DNA from 3 places in the Sporomusa aerivorans genome. Region 3 is predicted to be linked to each of the others. Evidence: riboswitches for the same ligand, from Rfam matches in the RefSeq annotation. Region 3 holds a riboswitch; each other region holds the start of a gene.
The links. Region 3 has a riboswitch for cobalamin ahead of SATMO3_RS05475 (ABC transporter substrate-binding protein). Riboswitches for the same ligand answer to the same signal wherever they lie in the genome.
Positions count from the first base shown of each region.

Region 1: it holds a riboswitch for cobalamin, as region 3 does, so the genes downstream of both, SATMO3_RS03575 (TonB-dependent receptor) here and SATMO3_RS05475 (ABC transporter substrate-binding protein) in region 3, are expected to answer to the same signal.
Region 2: it holds a riboswitch for cobalamin, as region 3 does, so the genes downstream of both, cbiD (cobalt-precorrin-5B (C(1))-methyltransferase CbiD) here and SATMO3_RS05475 (ABC transporter substrate-binding protein) in region 3, are expected to answer to the same signal.

Region 1 is NZ_CP156926.1:777,644-784,094, forward strand. It holds gene SATMO3_RS03560 (cytochrome b/b6 domain-containing protein) at 1-574, shown strand, start outside; gene SATMO3_RS03565 (methyl-accepting chemotaxis protein) at 662-2,365, opposite strand; gene SATMO3_RS03570 (hypothetical protein) at 2,512-2,709, opposite strand; cyclic di-GMP riboswitch class I at 2,892-2,979, opposite strand; cobalamin riboswitch at 3,279-3,461, shown strand; gene SATMO3_RS03575 (TonB-dependent receptor) at 3,668-5,866, shown strand; gene SATMO3_RS03580 (FecCD family ABC transporter permease) at 5,950-6,451, shown strand, end outside.
Region 2 is NZ_CP156926.1:4,013,987-4,020,437, reverse strand. It holds gene SATMO3_RS19360 (ArnT family glycosyltransferase) at 1-224, shown strand, start outside; gene ldhH (L-lactate dehydrogenase (quinone) large subunit LdhH) at 413-2,581, opposite strand; gene SATMO3_RS19350 (lactate utilization protein C) at 2,581-3,198, opposite strand; cobalamin riboswitch at 3,405-3,578, shown strand; gene cbiD (cobalt-precorrin-5B (C(1))-methyltransferase CbiD) at 3,690-4,790, shown strand; gene cbiE (precorrin-6y C5,15-methyltransferase (decarboxylating) subunit CbiE) at 4,763-5,395, shown strand; gene cbiT (precorrin-6Y C5,15-methyltransferase (decarboxylating) subunit CbiT) at 5,392-5,970, shown strand; gene cobM (precorrin-4 C(11)-methyltransferase) at 6,022-6,451, shown strand, end outside.
Region 3 is NZ_CP156926.1:1,238,885-1,245,335, reverse strand. It holds gene cobN (cobaltochelatase subunit CobN) at 1-3,131, opposite strand, end outside; gene SATMO3_RS05480 (FecCD family ABC transporter permease) at 3,161-4,195, opposite strand; gene SATMO3_RS05475 (ABC transporter substrate-binding protein) at 4,219-5,178, opposite strand; cobalamin riboswitch at 5,317-5,515, opposite strand; gene SATMO3_RS05470 (adenosylcobinamide amidohydrolase) at 5,867-6,451, opposite strand, start outside.

The DNA.
Region 1 (6,451 bases), 460 kb from region 3:
ACCATTCAATGAAGATCTTCAGAACCTTGTAATGCAAATTCATATAGTAGGCGCCAGCATTCTTACCATATCCTGTATATTATTTGTTCTCTTTGGCCTGGATCGGATTGTGGCCTTTATCCGCCGGATATTCAGCTTTGATGAACGGGATATCGCCTGGATGAAAGTTTGCGGCGGTTATCCCCAGAAGATGCTGTTCGGCAAAATCATTCCGGTGCCGCCGATGGGAAAAATGAATTCTGGCCAAAAGCAGATGGGAATTATGATGCTGCTTGGCGGCATTCTCCTGATTGTAACCGGCTGGGGCTTATATGCGTTCCTGCCGGTAGCGCCCAAAGCAGTGATGTACTGGTTTGATATGGTGCATTTAGTTGTTGGGATTGTCCTGGGACTGAGCGTATTCGCCCATATTTTTCTCGGGATCTACAATTGGGGCGAGTTCTTATGCATGTTTGGCGACGGCACCCAGACAATTGAGGAGGCCAAGCACCATAACCCGGTATGGGTGGAAAATGAAATTATGCCGGTAAAGGCAAACGAGCCTGTAACTGCAAGTCACCAGGCGCGCCGGTAAAAGAAAAATCCTGGTCAGGGGCTGCGTTTCCTGCGGCTTTTATGCCATGATATGCCAACATAGTTTGGTGCTGTTGTTTCGTCTACGCTATACACGAAACTTAGCCATTTCCGCCTGGAGTTCCTGAGCTAGCTTCGACAGTTCTTCGCTGGAGGCTTCGATTTCTTCCGTTGAAGCCAGTTGCTCCTCGGTGGCCGCTGAGACGCTTTGAGCCTCGCCGGCTGACAGCTTGCTGAGATTATCAATTGTTATGACTGCTCCCACAATCTGTTGACTTTCGCCGGCCATTTGCTGGATGGCCGCGGAACTCTCTCTAACTTGAGCTGACACATGTGACACCATTTCTACAATTTCACGGAAGAATATTCCCGCGGCGTTGACTACTTCAGCCCCGGCTTTTACTTCCCGCGTACCGTCGTTCATAGCTGCGACAGCCTTAGCGGTGTCTCCCTGAATTTCCCCAATCAGCCCTGCGATCTTCTTGGCTGCTTCCTGGGACTGCTCGGCAAGCTTGCGGACTTCCTCGGCGACTACGGCAAAGCCTCGTCCTTGTTCGCCCGCTCTTGCCGCCTCGATGGCTGCGTTAAGGGCCAGCAAGTTAGTTTGGCCGGCGATACCGGAAATAGTTCCTACAATCTGGCCGATTTCCTGTGAGCGCTCACCCAGCTTGGCCACGACTTCTGCGGATGTAATGACGGTGTCTTCCACCTGAATCATTTGGCTGACTGCCTCTTCAACGGCCTTGCCGCCTTCCGCGGCCTTGCCAACTGCCTGGGTGGACTGTTCGGCAACTTGGTTTGTGCTGGCGGATACCTGCTGTATACCGGCCGACATTTTCTCAACTATCGTAGAAGCCTTATTGGCCGCCGCTAATTGCTCATTAGCTCCGGTGGCTACACTGGTAATCGAAGCGGCAATTTGGTTAGCCGCCTGGGCTGACTGTTCTGAGTTCGCGGTAAGTTCCTCAGACGATGCCGCCAATGTATCGGCGCTGTTCTTAATCCGGGCAACAACACTGCGGAGTGAGCGCTTCATAGCAATGATGGCTTCGGCCATATCGCCGATTTCATCATTACGAGTCGCGTGAAAATCCGGTCTGGTTAAATCCAGCGATCCAACCGCCGACACCTCAGTTTTTAGGTTATTCAGACGGATCGTTATTCGCCGGCTATAAATGACCACGATAGATATTACCAGAATGGTTACAATTACGCCGGCCATTATCCCGATCTGACTTTGCGTTCTTGACTGATCAATGAGAAATTGGCTGCCGGCGTTGATGGCGTCGCCTTGTTTTTGGGCTACAACCACAAATTGAGCGTCGATCTGATCAACTAATTGCCGTCCCGCACTTAGCACGTTATTCAGGTCAGGGTCATTATTCTTTTTTGCTGCTATCGCTTTATCGCCGAGTATAAGATATTCAGCCAGCAGTTTTTCCAGTCTGCCGGCATCTTCGTCTATATTTTGCGCCGTCGCGTTATACTTTTTTACCGTATCATAACTGCTGCCGAATTTGTTGCGATAACCCTGCTCGTATTGAGCCGTCCCGTCGGTATAAAACAGAAAACCACGCATATTCAGCAGCGCCCGGGTAAAATCAGTATGGGCATCTTTGACCATTATCAATCTTGTCGAAGCAGTATTAACTTTGTTACTGAATTCTACTGTCGAGGTGGTAGTGTTTGCGTAACTATGCAGCACATACCCTAATATTACGAGAAAAGATAAAATGGTCACCGCAAAAATAGTAGTAAGTTGTACAATTATTGGATACCGTCTCGTTGTCATTTTGAGCATCTCCTTGAATGTCAAGATAAGTACGTGTATATCTGGTTATATTATGGCATAGTTACATTTTTTACAGGTTACCAAACAATTAAAGTTCGATTAATTATGCAAGGAGAGGGAGGGCTAAGCGCACCGCAGCTCTCCTTTTATATTTTGAACTTACTGCTGGCCTGGGTTAATTCTGTGGCCATTTGCGCCAGGCTTTGACTTGAAGCCGCGATTTCCTGCATGGAAGCGGTTTGCTCCTCGGTCGCGCTGGCGATTGTCTGTGATTGGGGTCGCCGATGTCTGCCAGCAGCCTCAATTTCCCGGATGGCGGTGATTTCGCTGGATTCTTTGCTCAAATCATCTCGTTCTCATACTAGTGATTCTCATAGACCGACCAACTCCCGTCTAGTAAATTTGTTGCCTTTGCTAAGTCAGGTAACTGTTATCATTCAAGTCTGTGCCTAAATTTTTTAGCACTAACGAGATCGATAAAAGAAGGCAATAAAAAAAACCGGGCAGCATCTTGGTAATAATTCTCAAGAGCAACCAGGCTGTCATAGGAAGCACCTACCCTTAGACCCACGGCTTTGCGTCCCCGTTTTTCAACGGGTTTGCCATAAAACAGGATATATGAGTGTTGAAATTTTTGGATTATATTGTCAATAAATCCATCCCCAGTATAAATCTCTTAGTGTAAATTCGTCAATGAACTTCCCGGAAACTTAACATGGTATAATCATTTCTTAACAATGCAATACCTGCCTCTTTAATCCAAGCGCGGCTATCAGGACTTCGCTTTTGTGCAGGTCCTCTTCGAACGCCACAGTTTAACCGGTATAGTTTCTGTCAAGTTTCGACAGCCTCTTGACGCTTATGACATTATTTGCTAGTATAAATTAAGTATTTATTAAAGTGATTTGTAAAAAAAGATATTGTGGAAATAGGTGCCCTACGGGGCTTAATAGGGAAGTCCGGTGTAATGCCGGCGCGGTCCCGCCACTGTAACGGGGAGTGAACCTGCACAATGCCACTGGAGCGCAAGCTTTGGGAAGGCGCAGGCAAACGAAGATCCGAAGCCAGGAGAACTGCCTGTTTGACAATCACCGTTTTACCCACGACGATGGGGAGGGGATTTACGGGCGCCTGTGCCATTTCCTTCCCAGCTTTTTACAAGCTGGGATTTTTTATTAAACAGGTTTTCTTGCTCAGTAACGGCCTCTCGAAATTAGGAGGTCGATTTTTTATGTGATTTCGAGAATAGCAGGATGGTAAGGTTAGGGCTGGCTAAGGTTAGAGGAGAAGGGGATATGTAGGATGAGTAATAAGAATAGAGTAAATAAAAAAGCGCTGAAACGACGAATGACTCTGTTGGCGGCCGGTGCGGCGATGCTATTCATGGGCGCAGGCGCGGACAATGCCGTGTATGCTGAGGAAGCGGCCGAAAAAACGGTATATCAGCTGGAGGAGGTTCTGGTAGAAGGGGAAGCTTTCGTTTATCCCGGAAGTTATGTCAATAAGAAAGCCCGGTACGGGATATTAGGTTATAAGGATATTCTGGATATTCCTTACACGGAAATAAGTCTTACCGCCAAAAGCATTGAAACCTTCGGCACGCCCGGTTTAACGTTAAACGAAGTGCTGACCAATATTCCGTCGATTAGAAGCAGTACAAGCTCGCCGATGTACACGGATTTTTCCATGCGCGGCATTAACATGAACGGCAATAATATGTACTTAAACGGCATTCCAAATTTGTTTTACCAGTTCACAACACCGCCGGCGCATATCATTGAACGCATGGACGTAACTGTCGGGCCAAACGCGGGCATCAACGGCGCGACTACTTCCTCCAACGGGACAAACAGCGGTAAAAGCGCGCCGCCCGGTATGATTAATGTGATATCAAAGCGAGCCGGGGACGAGCCTGTTACCCGTTACACGCAAACCTTCTCCGGCAGGGGCTCCTGGGGCGAATACATCGATATCGGCAGACGCTTTGGTGAAAATCAGGAGTGGGGGCTTCGCGTCAACGCCGGTCATCTGGACGGCGACTTGTCGCTGGCAGGAACGGAAAAGGAAGAAAAAACCTTTTTTATCAATCTTGACCACCGGGATGACCGCAGTACCACCAATCTTCTGGCCGGGTATTTTGATCTCAGGGTAAATGAAGGGCAGCGCTGGTTTATTCTGAGCGACAGTGTAAACAAGGGACTGATGCCCAAGGTTCCCGACGCAAAGAATTCCTATGATTTTCCCGAAACAACGAAATATGTCCATGGCTATTTATCAACATTGAATCATGAGCAAAAAATCAACGACACCTGGCGCTGGTATGTGAATACGGGGATGGCGAGCCGCAGCGGCACCAAGTATAATGCGGGCTCGGCTTTATATATTGACGGTTACGGGAATTTCCTCTCATCAAACAAACTCAATCACCAGAATGAAGCTTCCAAGAATGTTTATGTTCAGACGGGTGTAAACGGTGATTTTACTGCCGGCGAAGTAAAGCACAGCCTGGCTTTTTCCGTCGACAGAGCCTGGACAAAATATTGGAATACATCGGTAAACAGCGTCGCAGGGCTGATATCCGGCAACCTGTATGACGGGATTGTATATGGAGACTATACGCTGCCTGAGGCAGGCCACGCGTCTTTGTCCTATGAAGAAACCGTCGTGGGCGTTACTCTGGCCGATACGATGGAATACAAAAAACTGCAGGTTCTGGTGGCAGGGTCAAGACGGGACGGTAAGTTCGAATCCTCGTCCGAAAAGGTGAATAATCTCGATTTGGCGCCCAGCGTTGGCATTACCTATAAGCCAGTTAAAAATGTCTCTTTTTATACCGGCTATTCCAGCAGTTACTCCCGCGGTGCGTTTGTTTCCGATGCAAAATATGAAAACAAAGGCCGTATCCTGTCGCCGGTAAAGAATAAGCAAGCAGAGGTTGGCGTCAAATACGAAAATAACGGTTTGCTGACTACGTTAAGTTATTTTGATTTAAATCAGGGAAATTATGTGGACCTGCCCGGCAGCACAAGCGGAAAATATATCCTGACGCAGGAAGGGGAAAACCGGTATAAAGGGGTGGAACTAACCGTCAACGGTAAAATTTCCCCGAAATGGAATATTACCGGCGGCTTTATGCACTTGGATCACAAGCGGGAAAAAACGGGTACTGCCATGAAAGACGGCTGGTATGTAAACGGTGTATCCGACTGGAGCAGTGTTATCGCGCTGGAGTACAATCCGGACGACAGGACTGCGGTGATTGGCCGCGCCAATTACAACAGTTCGGCCTATATCGATGATAATAAAGCCAAAATCCCTTCGTATGTTACGTTTGATCTCGGTGTCAGCTACAAGACCAAAATTTCGGCTACACCGGTTAAATTAAGCGCCATGTGCTATAATGTCGCCGATAAAGATTACTGGATGGGAAGAGGCGGCAGCACGACCTTCGGCCTGTCTATGCCCAGAACCTTTACACTTACCGCTCAGTTTGACCTGTAAAATCCGGCAGGGAGATGCGAAATCTCCCTTTTTTTACGGTCGGATCATTGAACTACAACAGAAATGGTTACTTCGGAGGAGTTATGCTTGAACAAGAGTATAAAGCGGCAAACAAAAAAAAATATCTGCTGCTTTTAAGTACTGCAGTCATCATTGTGGTATTGGGTTTGTTTTTTACCGCCATTGGCATGAAGCAAGGCGTAATGCAGGTGCTCATTGCGGTAAAGCTGTATTTTGCCGGTACGCTGGAGGGTTCTCCTGATACCAACATCAACAAAATCATTTTGCTACTGCGTTTGCCGCGGATTGCGCTGGCCATACTGGCCGGAATCGGGCTGGCGGTCGCCGGGGTTGTCATGCAGTCCATCACCAGAAACGATCTGGTCAGTCCCTTTACGCTCGGCATATCTTCGGCGGCGGCGTTCGGCGCCTCGCTGTGCATCGTTTTCGGCAATACTCTGTTTTTCCAAAGCGAGGCAGGTATCGTTACCTGCGCTTTTATCGCTTGCCTGTTATGCGTGGCGGTCATTTACACGGTTGCGCAGAAGCTGGGTATTACCCCGACCGCCATTGTGCTGGTGGGGA
Region 2 (6,451 bases), 2.8 Mb from region 3:
CACCTGTTTTTATTATTAAATTTCTTCATCCCGGATTTACTTACTATACTGATATTTACGGGATTGAGGTGAAGCCTGAGGATTTGAATTCAGCAGTTAAGGTGTCGGGTAAAGCCTATTTCATTATTCAGCAGGCGGATTACCAGCTGCTTGCTGAAACCGATAAAAACAAATTCAGGGTGGTGGCTGAGTCTGCCGATAAATTGATTTTAATAAAAGACTAGAGTTGTATAAGCCATTCCTAAACATAAATGGGGTGTATTTCTAGCACTGGGTATTCAATCGCAAAAAAAATGAGCCGGCGTATAACCGGACTTTTACAAAAGAAAAGCGAGACTGCTTACCGGACATTCGCGAAACGCTGTTTACGTGCGCATCGCCAAGAATGATTGCAGTCTCGCTTGTTTATTTTTTAGCAGATGTTCTCAGCCAGAATATCTGCCACATGCTTGATTTTTACCTTTGGCAGTTGCTTATCAAGGCCGCCCTGAATCTGCATCATGCAGGCCGGGCAGGCAACCGCGACGACTTCAGCATCACTGTCTTTGATATTAGTAATTTTTTGTTTGAGAATTGGCATCGACAGTTCGGAATATTTAACGCCGAAAGCGCCAGCCATGCCACAGCATTTGTCGCAATCTTTCATTTCCACCAGCTCATAGCCTTTGGCAGCCTCCAGCAGCTGACGCGGTTCAGTGTAAATGCCAAGCCCGCGTTTCATATGGCAGGAGTCGTGGTAAGTAACTTTGGTTGTTCCGGTTGTTTTTGCTAAACGGCCGGCTTTTTGATACTCTTTGGCAACAAAGCTCGTAAACTCGCAGACTTTATGACCGAGTTTTTCCGCACGGACTTTCCAGTCCGGTTCGTCGGCAAACAATTCCACATATGTTTGGTGCCAGGTCTCGGCACAGGTAGGACAGGCTGAGAGAATGGCATCCGCCTGGGCAGCTTCAAACACTTCGATATTTTTCTTGGCGATACGCTTGGCTGTTTCCCGGTCACCCATTCCCAGCACCGGTTTGCCGCAGCAGCTTTGCTCTTCAGGAAAAACAACTTCCATATTGAGATCGTGCAGTACTTTATAAACGGATTCGCCGGTTTCCGGGAAAATAAAGTCAATGTTGCAGCCGCTGAAGAAAGCAATCCTTTTGGCAGGGTTGCCTATTTTTTTGGTGACTTTGGCTACACGGTCCCGGAAGGGCACATCTGCCACCGCCGGCAGGCTGCGGTCTTTAGCCATTCCTGCCAGAAACAGGGGCAGGTGCCGGATTACGCGGCCGGACTGAAAGGGCTTCTGACCAATGGCGGCCAAACGCAGCAGGGTATGAAACACTTTTCGGTTTGCCAGCACAGTTTCAAATACAGCCTTGACGCCAAAGGGGAGACCATGTTCTTTCACAGCTCTGGCCCGGAGTTCTTCGATAAGATGTGGAATATCAATTTTTCCCGGACAGATCTCCACACATTTGCGACAGCCAATACACAATTCATTAATTTTTTCAAAATCGCCCATACTATTTAAGAATGCCGTTAAGATAGCCCCGATCCCGCCGGCGTAAATATGACCGTATACATGGCCGCCAACTATGGTATATACCGGACATACGTTCAGGCATGATGCACAGCGGACACACTGGTATATTTCTTTAAATTTATCGTCATGTGCGGCTTTGAGGCGTCCGTTATCAAATAGAATGATATGCAGTTCTTTATCTTGCTCAACCCATTTGCCATCTTGCTTCACCATAACCGGAGTTGCTCCTGAGGTCATGGTCATGTAACTGGTCATAAGCTGGCCGGTTGCATTTCGCGGCAAAGTGCGCAGGATGGGAGCAGCGTCTTTTATTGTAGGAATAAGCTTCTCATAGCCAATAATGACAACATGGACGCGCGGCAGGGTAGTGACCAAACGGGCATTGCCTTCGTTGGTTACTAAGCCAATGGCTCCGTTTTCCGCTATGCCGAAATTTGCACCGGATATACCCATATCGGCCTGCAGAAATTCGGTTCGGAGTGCTTTACGGGCTGCCTGGACCATGAAAGGTATATCGGTGGGAATGTCCTGTTTAAGCTCCTTGGAAAAGTAATCTGCAATTTGCTCACGGTTAAGATGAATAGCCGGCATTACCATATGGGACGGCTTATGGCCGGCCAGAGAGATAATCCATTCTCCCAGGTCTGTTTCTTTAACGTGCAGACCGGCTGCCTCCAAATCATGGTTGAGATGAATCTCTTCTGACGCCATGGATTTGGATTTAACAATTCGCTGCACGCCTTTTTCTTTGCAGAGATTGATGAGGTATTCTTTGAGCGCCTTGCCGTCTTTGGCGCGGAATACTTTTGCACCTCGTTTTGCGGCTTCAGACTCAAATTTGTCGGCAAGGCTTTCAATATCGGCGACTGCGCTTATTTTCATTTGTCGGACTTGTTCCCGCAAGGCATCGATATCCGGAACATTTTCGTAAGCTTTGGCTCTGGCTACAGGATAGGCTTCGGCAAAACGGCCTAATGCTCCGCGTAGTATTTCGTCATTTAACTTTTCTTGAATTTCGTTTTTGATATTGCGATTATTAGCCTCCATTATTTGCCACCTCCGTTAACTTCTTCATCAACGGCAATAATGATAAGCCGGCTGGGGCCATGTACGCCGATTGTTAAGACTCGTTCGATATCAGCAGTACGGCTGGGACCGGTTATAAAGCTGATATAACCATGATCATACACCTGGGAGATAACTTCCATGGCTTCTGACACACCCTGCACAACATTACTGCTGCTCATAAACGCAACATGGACAGGCGGCAGCATGGAAACAAGGCGGCTTTCAAAAGCCAAAGCGTCCTGACAGATGCTGCCTGATTCGGCAATGCCAAATTCGACAGCCGAGATGCCAATGTCGGCACTTTCGGCGTGTTCGGCAATATCGGCCTGCTCAGTATACAGGGTAACTCCCAGCTCGGTTAAAGCTGCGTTAATACCTGCGGCCCGCTGCAAGGGGCTGTCGGCAGCGACCACTTTGCGGGCGTTGGTATATTTAACAAGATTAGTGATTACTTCTTTGGCTTCAGCGGCTGTTTTGACACGGAACACTTCGGCTGCAGCGTTTTTAGCTCTGGTTTCGAAGTCAGAGAAAAAATCGGCGCTGCAGGAACAGGCCGCCAATGCCGGCTGCCAGTTCTCACTTACTTTTTTCAACATCGTCACTCCCCTTAATGCAGATGAAATTTAAACGGTATGATGGTCTGACCAGTATATCCTTCGGCAATAAATTCCTAATTCCTCTCGGAATATAACAAAAAACGCAAAATTTACTGAAAAAATTTTGAATTATATAATTTTGATAATCGATGCCGGCTTTGCAGGAATTAGGTTAACTGTATGGAATATTAATACTATTGTAATTGGATAAGTGCAAGGGAATAGGTGCTTCATGCTTAATAGGGAAGCCGGTGTAACACCGGCACGGTCCCGCCACTGTAATGGGGATGCTGCCTAATACGTGCCACTGGGGAATCCGGGAAGGCTTAGGCGGGTGATGATCCAGAGTCAGGAGACCTGCCTGTTCTAACACATACCGTTAGGACCTACGGAAGATAGGCAGGTGTGGGTACAATAATCAGGCAAGTGACATTTTTTGTTTGGTATTATACCCCCTGCTAAAGGGGGTTTTTCTATTGTCTGACAGGCAAATGCGAAAAGGTATCACTACCGGAACTTGTGCGGCTGCCGCTGCTAAGGCGGCCGTTTTAGCCTGGCAGGGTAAAACGGCAACCAAGGTTGAAGTTATTTCGCCACAGGGGACGGTTCTGGTGGCGCCGGTGGCGGAAAGCCGGGCAATTGCCGGTGGCGGTATTGCCTGGATTATTAAAGACGCCGGTGATGATCCGGATATTACCAATGGGGTTAAAATTACTGCTGAGGTTACTATTACCGACGAGCCAGGTGTTGTTATAAAAGCCGGCAGCGGCGTGGGAACTGTAACAAAACCCGGCTTGGCTGTACCGGTAGGTGAGCCGGCGGTCAACCCGGGGCCTCGCCAAATGATAACCAGGGCCGTGTCTGAGTGTCTGCCGGCTGGTAAAGGAGCTATTGTGACTGTTTCTATTCCTGACGGTGAAAAACTGGCCGCCAGAACACTCAATCCCATTCTGGGTATTTCCGGCGGCCTATCCATAATAGGTACAACCGGCATTGTTGAACCTATGTCAGAAGAGGCTTTCAAAAATTCGCTGGTACCGCAGATCAGTGTAGTACAGGCACTTGGGTATCAAGATATTGTATTTGCTCCGGGTAAAATCGGTCAGGATATAGCCATTAACCGTTATGGGTTGCCGGCTGCAGCCGTGGTTCAGACCAGTAATTTTATCGGTCATATGTTAGAGCATGCTGTTAAATATGGTATGCACAGGGTGCTTTTATTTGGACATCTTGGCAAGATCGTCAAAGTATCGGCCGGAATATTTCATACTCATAACCGCATGGCCGATGCCCGTTTAGAAACACTGGCCGCCTATATGGCAGCCTGCGGCGCACCGCAGGCTGCTGTTGCAGAGGTGTTGGGATCAACTACTACTGAGGCGGCCATGCCGATAATTGCCCGTTACAATCTGACAGGTGTGTATAATTTGCTGGCGGAGCGGGCAAGTGAAAGAGCAAAACGCTACGTGTTCGGCGATCTGACTGTAGGAACAGTTATTGTGACTTTGCAGGGAGACATACTGGGGCTTGACCAAACGGCCCGGGAAATTGGAGGCCATTTAGGATGGAATCTAGACATCGAATCGTTATAGTTGGCATTGGTCCCGGTTCGCCGGATTATGTACTGCCTATTGCTAGCCGGACGATTACCGCAGCTAATGTTTTGGTAGGCAGCAAAAGGGCGCTGGACACATTTGCCGCAGAAAGCCAGATTACCAAAATTATTGATAAAGATATTGAAGGTGTGTTGGCTTTTATCAAATGTCAGCTGGCCAGTCAGGATGTAGTAGTCATGGTATCGGGGGATCCGGGATTCTACAGTATGCTGGCGGCTATCAGAAAACAATTTTCTGCAGAATGTATTAGCGTGATTCCGGGAATTAGCTCGGCGCAACTGGCGTTTGCCCGGCTGGCAGAGATTTGGCAGGATGCAGACTTAATCAGCATGCATGGCCGCCAGGCGGACGACGGACTGCTTGATTATCAACCTAACCGCAAGCTGGGGATTCTTACGGATACCCAGCATAATCCTGCCTATATCGCCTGTGCGTTGCGGGAACACGGCTGGCCGGACAATGCTCAGGTCTGGCTGTGTGCCAATTTGTCTTATGACAATGAAAAAGTGATTGCCATGACGCTGGCTGAAGCGGCCGGCATACCCGGCTTTGAACATAGTGTAATGGTGGTGAAAGCATGAGCCATAGATTAGGCATTCCGGACGATCAATTCATCAGGGGCGATATCCCGATGACTAAACAGGAAGTCAGGATATTGACACTGGCAAAAGCCAATATCGGTATTGCTGACACTGTTATTGATATTGGCGCCGGTACTGGTTCTCTTTCGGTAGAAGCCGCTTTACTGGCAAAAGAGGGCAGGGTTATTGCCATTGAACGTGAGCCGGAGGGTGTGGATTTAATAAAAGCCAATGCGGCTAAATTTGCCGCTGACAATCTTACGGCCATTCTGGGAGCAGCGCCAAAGGTGATGGACGGATTACCTCAGGCCGATGTTGTTTTAGTTGGCGGCAGCGGCGGAAAACTCGTGGATATTCTGGCCTGTGCCAATAAGCTGCTGAAAGCAGGCGGCCGTCTGATTGTGACTGCCGTTACGGTTGAAACGTTGTCTGCAACATTAAGCCATATGCAGCAAGTGTCTGAGTTCAGTGTTGAAGCCTGCTGCATACAAGTCACCCGGATTCATCCGGCAGGTTCCAGTCATATGTTTAAAGCACTTAATCCTATATATATTATTGCGTGTACCAAGAGGTAGGCAGGCTGATGAGCAGAGCAGTTCACAGCCTTTAAGGAAGGGAGAAATTTTATGAACGTATATTTTGTAGGAGCCGGTCCTGGCGACCCTGAGCTGATTACTGTTAAAGGCCAGCGCCTGTTAGGGCAAGCCGATATTATCATTTATGCCGGCTCACTGGTAAATCCGGCCCTCTTGTCACTGGCTAAAAACGGTGCTGCCATTTATAACAGTGCCTCCATGACGCTGGATGAAGTGATTGCTGTTATGGAACAAGGCGTTAAGGAAAATAAGCTCGTAGTCCGTTTACATACGGGTGATCCTAGTATCTACGGGGCTATTCAGGAACAAATGGATGCCCTGGCCCCCAAAAATATTACTTTTGAAGTGGTTCCGGGAGTTAGCTCCTTTTTGGCTACCGCTGCGGCGTTAAAACAGGAATATACACTGCCTGATGTATCCCAGACGGTTATTATTACCCGGCTTGAGGGTCGCACGCCTG
Region 3 (6,451 bases):
TGCCGGAACAGGTGCGGTAGAAAAGTCCCCTGCTGCTCGGAGCCATATACATGCGCGCCCCACCGTACATAGACCTCAGCCATATCATGCACATTCTCCCAGTTTTTCGCCTCTAAGAGCGCGGCAACACCGGCGCCGTAGCCACCAGGCGGACAGCCGAAAATACGGTAACCGGCCTGCTGACGGGCAAGCTCTTTTTCTACGCCCTGCGCTTCCAAGGCGGCACTGTCTGCTTTAATATGTTTTTTAACAAAATTCATTTCCTCCGGCTCATCCAGTTCGGCTACCAGCGCGGCAGCTTTTTCCATTAAAGTGATGACGCTGGGCAGCGTGTCGCGAAACAACCCGCTTACCCGGGCCATAACATCAATCCGCGGCCGTTTTAGTTCCGGCAGCGCAATGACTGCCAGACCGGTAACCCGGCGGCTGCCCTTCTGCCAGACAGGCCTGACCCCCATCAGGTACAGCAGTTCGGCAATGCATTGCCCGTTTGTCCGCATATTGGAATCAGACCAAAATACCATGCCGATACTCTCGGGATACGTCCCTTCCTCGGCAATGTAGCGGGTGATTACCTGCTCGGCCAGGGTCTTGCCGATCTCCCAGGCTGCCGGCGTCGGCAGATTCTGGGGATCAACGCCATAAAAATTACGGCCTGTCGGCAGGATATCCGCCCGGCCATTGCTGGGTGCACCGCCCGGGCCGGGCGCAATATATTCCCCGTTTAAAGCCCGCAGCGTATTGGTGATCTCGTGTACCGTAGCGGCCAAATTCACCGCCAGTTCTTTGCATATATAATTCACAACGGCTGTCAGCTCTTCAGTTGCCGCGGCCGTAAGCGTAAGCTCCTTAACCTGCGGCAGCTGAAACACTGCGGCAATGCCTGACTCGGAAAAATTATTGTCCTGCAAACAGCCGACCATCGCTTTACATCTCAGCCAGATTTCATCAATCAGCCTGGCATAGCTGCCGCTGCCGTCAGGCAGTAACTGGCCGCTTCGCTCAACCATTTGGTGATAATCATAACCATAAGCCCTGGCAATCACATCCGGCAGCGAAGGAATATTCCCGTTTTCCACCCGGGTGAGCGCCAGAATAAATTCAGTTAGCTTGTAAGCCTGCGGCGCCTCGCCCAGAGTGTGGAGGCCAACACGTATTTGCATGTGCTTCAAAGTCTCAAGGTAAGCATGAATGCGCAAAATATAGTCGGCCAGCGACTGCCCGGCCGGCCTGGGCAAATCTTCCTCCAGATGCAGGGCGGCTATTTTCGCGCTAATCTGCTCGCCAATCAGTACGGCATTAGCCGGCTGCTCCTCCCGGTAATGCGCATATTCATCCAAAAGCACTTCCAGTTCGGCTAACTCTTCATACGTATCGGCATGACTCATCGGCGGGCAAAGATGCCCGATAAGGCAGGCGGCGCCCCGCCGTTTGGCCTGAATGCCTTCGCCGACAATCGTGACATAATACGGATAAATATTCGGCAAATCCTGTAAGGCAAGCTCCGGATAACAGGTGCGGGACAGACCGGCATTTTTTCCCGGCAGCCATTCCAGAGAACCGTGCGTGCCCACATGAATAACCGCATCGGCCTGCCAGACATCCCTGATCCAGGCATAAAAAGCAAAATAATGATGCGGCGGCGGACAGGTCGGCGAATGAAGAATCTTGCCGGGCTCCTCGCCAAAGCCGCGCGGGGGCTGCAGGGTAAGCAGGATATTGCCGTTCAGCACTCCCGGAACCAGCAGGCTGTCATTGGCAAAAAACACATCTCCCGGCGGCAGTCCCCATTCGTTGCTTAAATCATCCCGGGTTGTCCTATCGAGCTTGTCAAACCAGGTTTTGTAATCGGCTTGGCCGACGGTGCCCACCACTTTATTTATTTGTTCGTCGTTGAGAAATCTCCGGTCATTCGTCACACCGGCCAAAAGCTCCTCCATGAGTTCATGCCCGCCGGCCGGGAGCCTGGCAATTGTATAGCCGTGTTCGGCCATCTTTTTTAACAAAACGGCAACACTGGCCGGCGAATCCAGGCCCAGCGCATTACCGATATTGGCATTTGTCGGCGGATAATTGTGAAAAACAATGGCGACCTTTTTCTGCGCATTGTCTTTGCAGCGTAAATTAACCCACTTTTTCACTTTATCGGCCAGCGCCTCCACCCGCTCCGGTACCGGCAAATACCGTTTCAGGCCGCCGCCGCTGGGTTCTGTACCGGCAACTACGCCGCCGTGAATAACGCCGTCAAACTCCGGCTGCACAACATTGACCGAAAGCTCTACCGGGTTCATGCCGGTAAAGCCCGCCTGCCACTCCGCCTGCGACCGTACCAGCGTATAGGCCTGAATGACCGGCACATTGAGCTCGCGTAGAAATCCCGGCAGGTTTTGCCGGCTCATGGTCAGACCTACTCTAAAGGTATTGATTACTGCGGAAACAACGACTTGCCCCTGCCGGTAAAAAAACTTTTGCACCGCCTGGCTGATTCCCGCCGCATTCAGGTCCTTATTATCCTCCCAGAGGCCAAATACGGGCAGCACGTCCAGCCCCCGGCAACGTAAAGCATTGATGACGGCATCAAGATAGGCTGTATCCTGCCATATCCACACCTCACGCGAAAACAGAATACCGACAAGGGGACGATCCTCTCTTCCTTTGACCTCTGGCTGATAGATGCCGTGCCAGACAAGTTCCGCCGGCAGCTTATAGTCCGGCGCTGCCCGGCCGGTCTTACTTGCCAGCCAAAGTAAGAGGCTCTGGTAGTTGCTGCTGCCGCTGAACAGGATATAATCGCGTATTCGCTTCAGTTCCTCGTCCGCAAAGCCGCTGACCGTGCATTGGCTGCTGTCGGCCGTTGACAGGAAGGCATATAAACCGTTGCCCTGGTTCTTTAACAGCTGCAAGGCCTTGCCTGCCAGTTCACATTCATAAACAGGACCTTGCCACAGGAAAACGACCACGTCACTGTTGGCGAGCAAAGACTCATATTGCGCACTCCAGGCAACAGTGTCATTAAAGAAATAAATATGCAGGTCCAAGGAAACAGTTTTGCTGTCTGTAAGATATTTTCCGGCCTGCCGCAGCATCGTACATTGTCTTTCCACATTGGTAAAAATACTTATCGTCGTCATACCAAAACTCCTTTGGCACAGTAGAAACTTCAGGATGATCTGTGCATGGTTCTTAACAAATATAAGAAGTAAGGAACGCCTACCACGGCCGTCATAATGCCTACACGTATTTCCAGGGGACAAAGTAAAATCCGGCCCAGCGTGTCGCACAGCAGTAAGAACGTGCCGCCGGTCAGAGCGCTGTAGGGCAGCAGCAGACGATGATCCGGACCTACCAGCAGGCGGGAGATATGCGGTATTACCAGACCGACAAAGCCGATATTACCGCTGACACAGACTGCCGTGGCCGCAATCAGGGAAGCGATCAGCAGTAAAAGCAGCCGGTAAGGAACGATTGCCAGGCCTACAGCCCTTGCCTCCGTTTCCCCCAAGACAAGAATGTTAAGATGGCGCGACAGCAAAATCAGCAGGGCAATCCCCAGGCTAATGGGCCAGAAAGCGATATATACATGTTCCCAGCGCCGGAAATCAAGACTGCCGATCATCCAGAACAGATACTGCTGCACCTTCTGTTCGTTAATATAGGTTAAGATGCCGGCAGTAAAGGCGCCTGAGATTATACTTACGGCCACGCCGGCCAAAAGCAGCGGCATCACCGGAATCTTTCCCTGCCGCATCACCAGCGAGACAGTGATACCGGCAGCGCATACCGCACCAATGAAAGCAAACAGCGGCATATAAAAAAGATTCAAAAATCCAATGCCGGAAGCAATGGCAATGACGGCGCCGGCAGCCGCACCGCCTGATACGCCGATAATACCGGGATCTGCCAAATAATTGCCGAAAATCCCCTGCATGACGGCACCGGAAACAGCCAGGGCGGCGCCGGCCATGATGCCAATCAAAGTGCGCGGCATACGTATCTGCCACAAAATAGACTGTTGCTCCAGCGTAAAATCGTCTGCACCGAAGCCAGGCAGATATAGCTGATAGCCCAGCACAGCAACTGTCCCGGCTAAAGGAATTTCAACCTGCCCCAGCATAAGCGAGAGACTTGTGGCAAGCAAAAAAGCTGCCAGCAGCAGGAGAATCTTGCTCTGATTTCGTTTATATAGCGTCAGCATGATGACCTTCTTTATGAAAAAAATTAAAAAAGCTCCGGATAGGCTGTCCGGGCGAATACCTCAATACTCTCAACAACATGCTGCGAACCTACGTAGCGAAAGCGGTCGGAAACCAGCTTCACCTGATCATTGCGAACGGCGGCAACATGCTGCAGGGCCGGATCTGTCATAATCTGCCGCCGGTAGGTGTCGACATCACTGTGCCCGTCATAATTCCAGGTAGGCAAAAGAAAGATATCCGGATTTGCGGCAATAATTTGTTCCTTGGACAGGCGGTTTTCGCCCTGGTCGCTGCCGGCCAGGAGAGCGCCGTTACGCAAATGGGCATATTGGAAGATATCTGCCAGCAAATTGTTTCTGTTGCCGATAACACCGATAAAATCAAAAGCCATCGCACATTTGCTGTTAGCCGGAGTGACTGGGACCAATCTTGCTTCAATTTGCCGCAACCGCTTTTCCATTTGGGCAATCATGCGCTGCCCCTGTTCCTCTTCCCGCACCGCGCGGGCTAAACTTATAATTCTTTGTTTAACCTCCGGCAAGTTTTTCGGACTTTTGGAAATATATACAGGAATGCCGACTTCTCTCAGTGTCTGTACTGCTTCCGGCCGCAGGGTACCTGGCGCCGCTAAGATCAGATCCGGCCGGAGCGCAATGAGCGCCTCGGCATAGGGTACGGCCCGTTGACCCACTCTGGCAGCCTGCTCGGCGGTAATAAAAGTGATTTCCGGATCGCCGGCATGCCGGCTAAAAGCCAGAATCCGCTCCTGCGCCACCAGTTCCAAAATAATCTCATCCACGCTATAAGCAAGCGACACAATGCGTTTGGGCTTATCCGCCAGCAGCATGGTATACCCGCTATCGTCCGTTACAGTATAACCGCTGCGGGCACTGACCGTTTTATCGGCAACCGGTCTGGCGGGGCAGCCGGTAAGCAGCAGACAAAGCGAGCAAAGAGCCGCCAGATATAAAAACTGTTTCATTTTCTATTCCTCATTGTAAACTCACTAAGACATCAAAAGACCTCTCCCGTATAAAACGGAAGAGGTCTGCAGCAACACAGTAAACCAGTAAATTTTCAATAAAACTGTGCGAATCCCCTCCCCATCTCTCGTGGCTCAAGCGGTGATTGTCAAACAGGCAGTTCTTCTGGCTCCGGATCATGATAGTGTTTGCGCCTTCCCAGATGACAATCATCCAGTGACCTAATGCAAACCTACTCCCCGATACAGCGGCGGGACCGCGGCGGGATCAGCAAAACTGCTTAACCGCACTTCTCTATTAAGCCCCTTGCGGGGCACCTGTTTCGCCTTTCTTACAAGGCATATGAAATTATATTATTTACATTATTTTAACATTTTATGAGCGAAATTGTCAAATATAAACTAATTTAGACAATGTTTTCCACAATCATCGGGTTTAAAGGGGTCAGGGTTTAAAGGGGTCAGGGTTTAAAGGGGTCAGGCTTGAGTTACATATGACATTGACTTATTCCTCTCCATCTTTAATGTCAATTAACTCTTGCCAAATCCTTGTAATATTGGCTGGGACAATTTGCAGTACTTTGGTTGACTGCGTCCTTGTCCGTCCTTGTCATTAGACCTCTCTCTATTGCTTCATAACATTCGCAGTGTATCCTAAGTCAATTTTAATAACTCAAGCCTGACCCTATTACTCCCTCTCGCTCAGACCGGTCAGCATGGTTTCGGTGAAGGCATCGGCAGAACTTTGTATAGCCTGCTGTGAAATGACTGGTGTCGGAGCTTCCAAGGCGGGTATCCGGTCAAGCCGGTCCGCTACAATCTTCACAACCAGTGCCGACCAGGCCCGGATATCGGCTGTCAGTTCGCCGGTAGCTACCGACGGGGCTAACACCTGATACTTGCCTGCGGTCAAAACAAGCAGGTCATTGCCGGCCTGGGCCAGTTCGCCGCCACTCAGCAACTGCCACTGATTCTGATCTAAGAGGTGAACATACAGTGACGTACCGGTCACCAGTTCCGCCTCCTTGTCCAGTTGGCGCAGGACTGCCGCAAAACGCTGTCTGTTAATGGCTCCGTATTCCTCCAGATACTGCTGATACAAGCTTTCCTCGGTCACGCCGAAGCGGTTCATACGCCGCAGCATACTGTGCTGTTTTTGCGGGGACAGGCCGCTTTGCCGCAGCAAGGCTTCCTTGACGGCCTGTTTGACGGTGCGGCCGATCAGTTCCCCCAGTTTGGCATGTTTGCCCGCATCCTCAAGAAAAAGCGACGA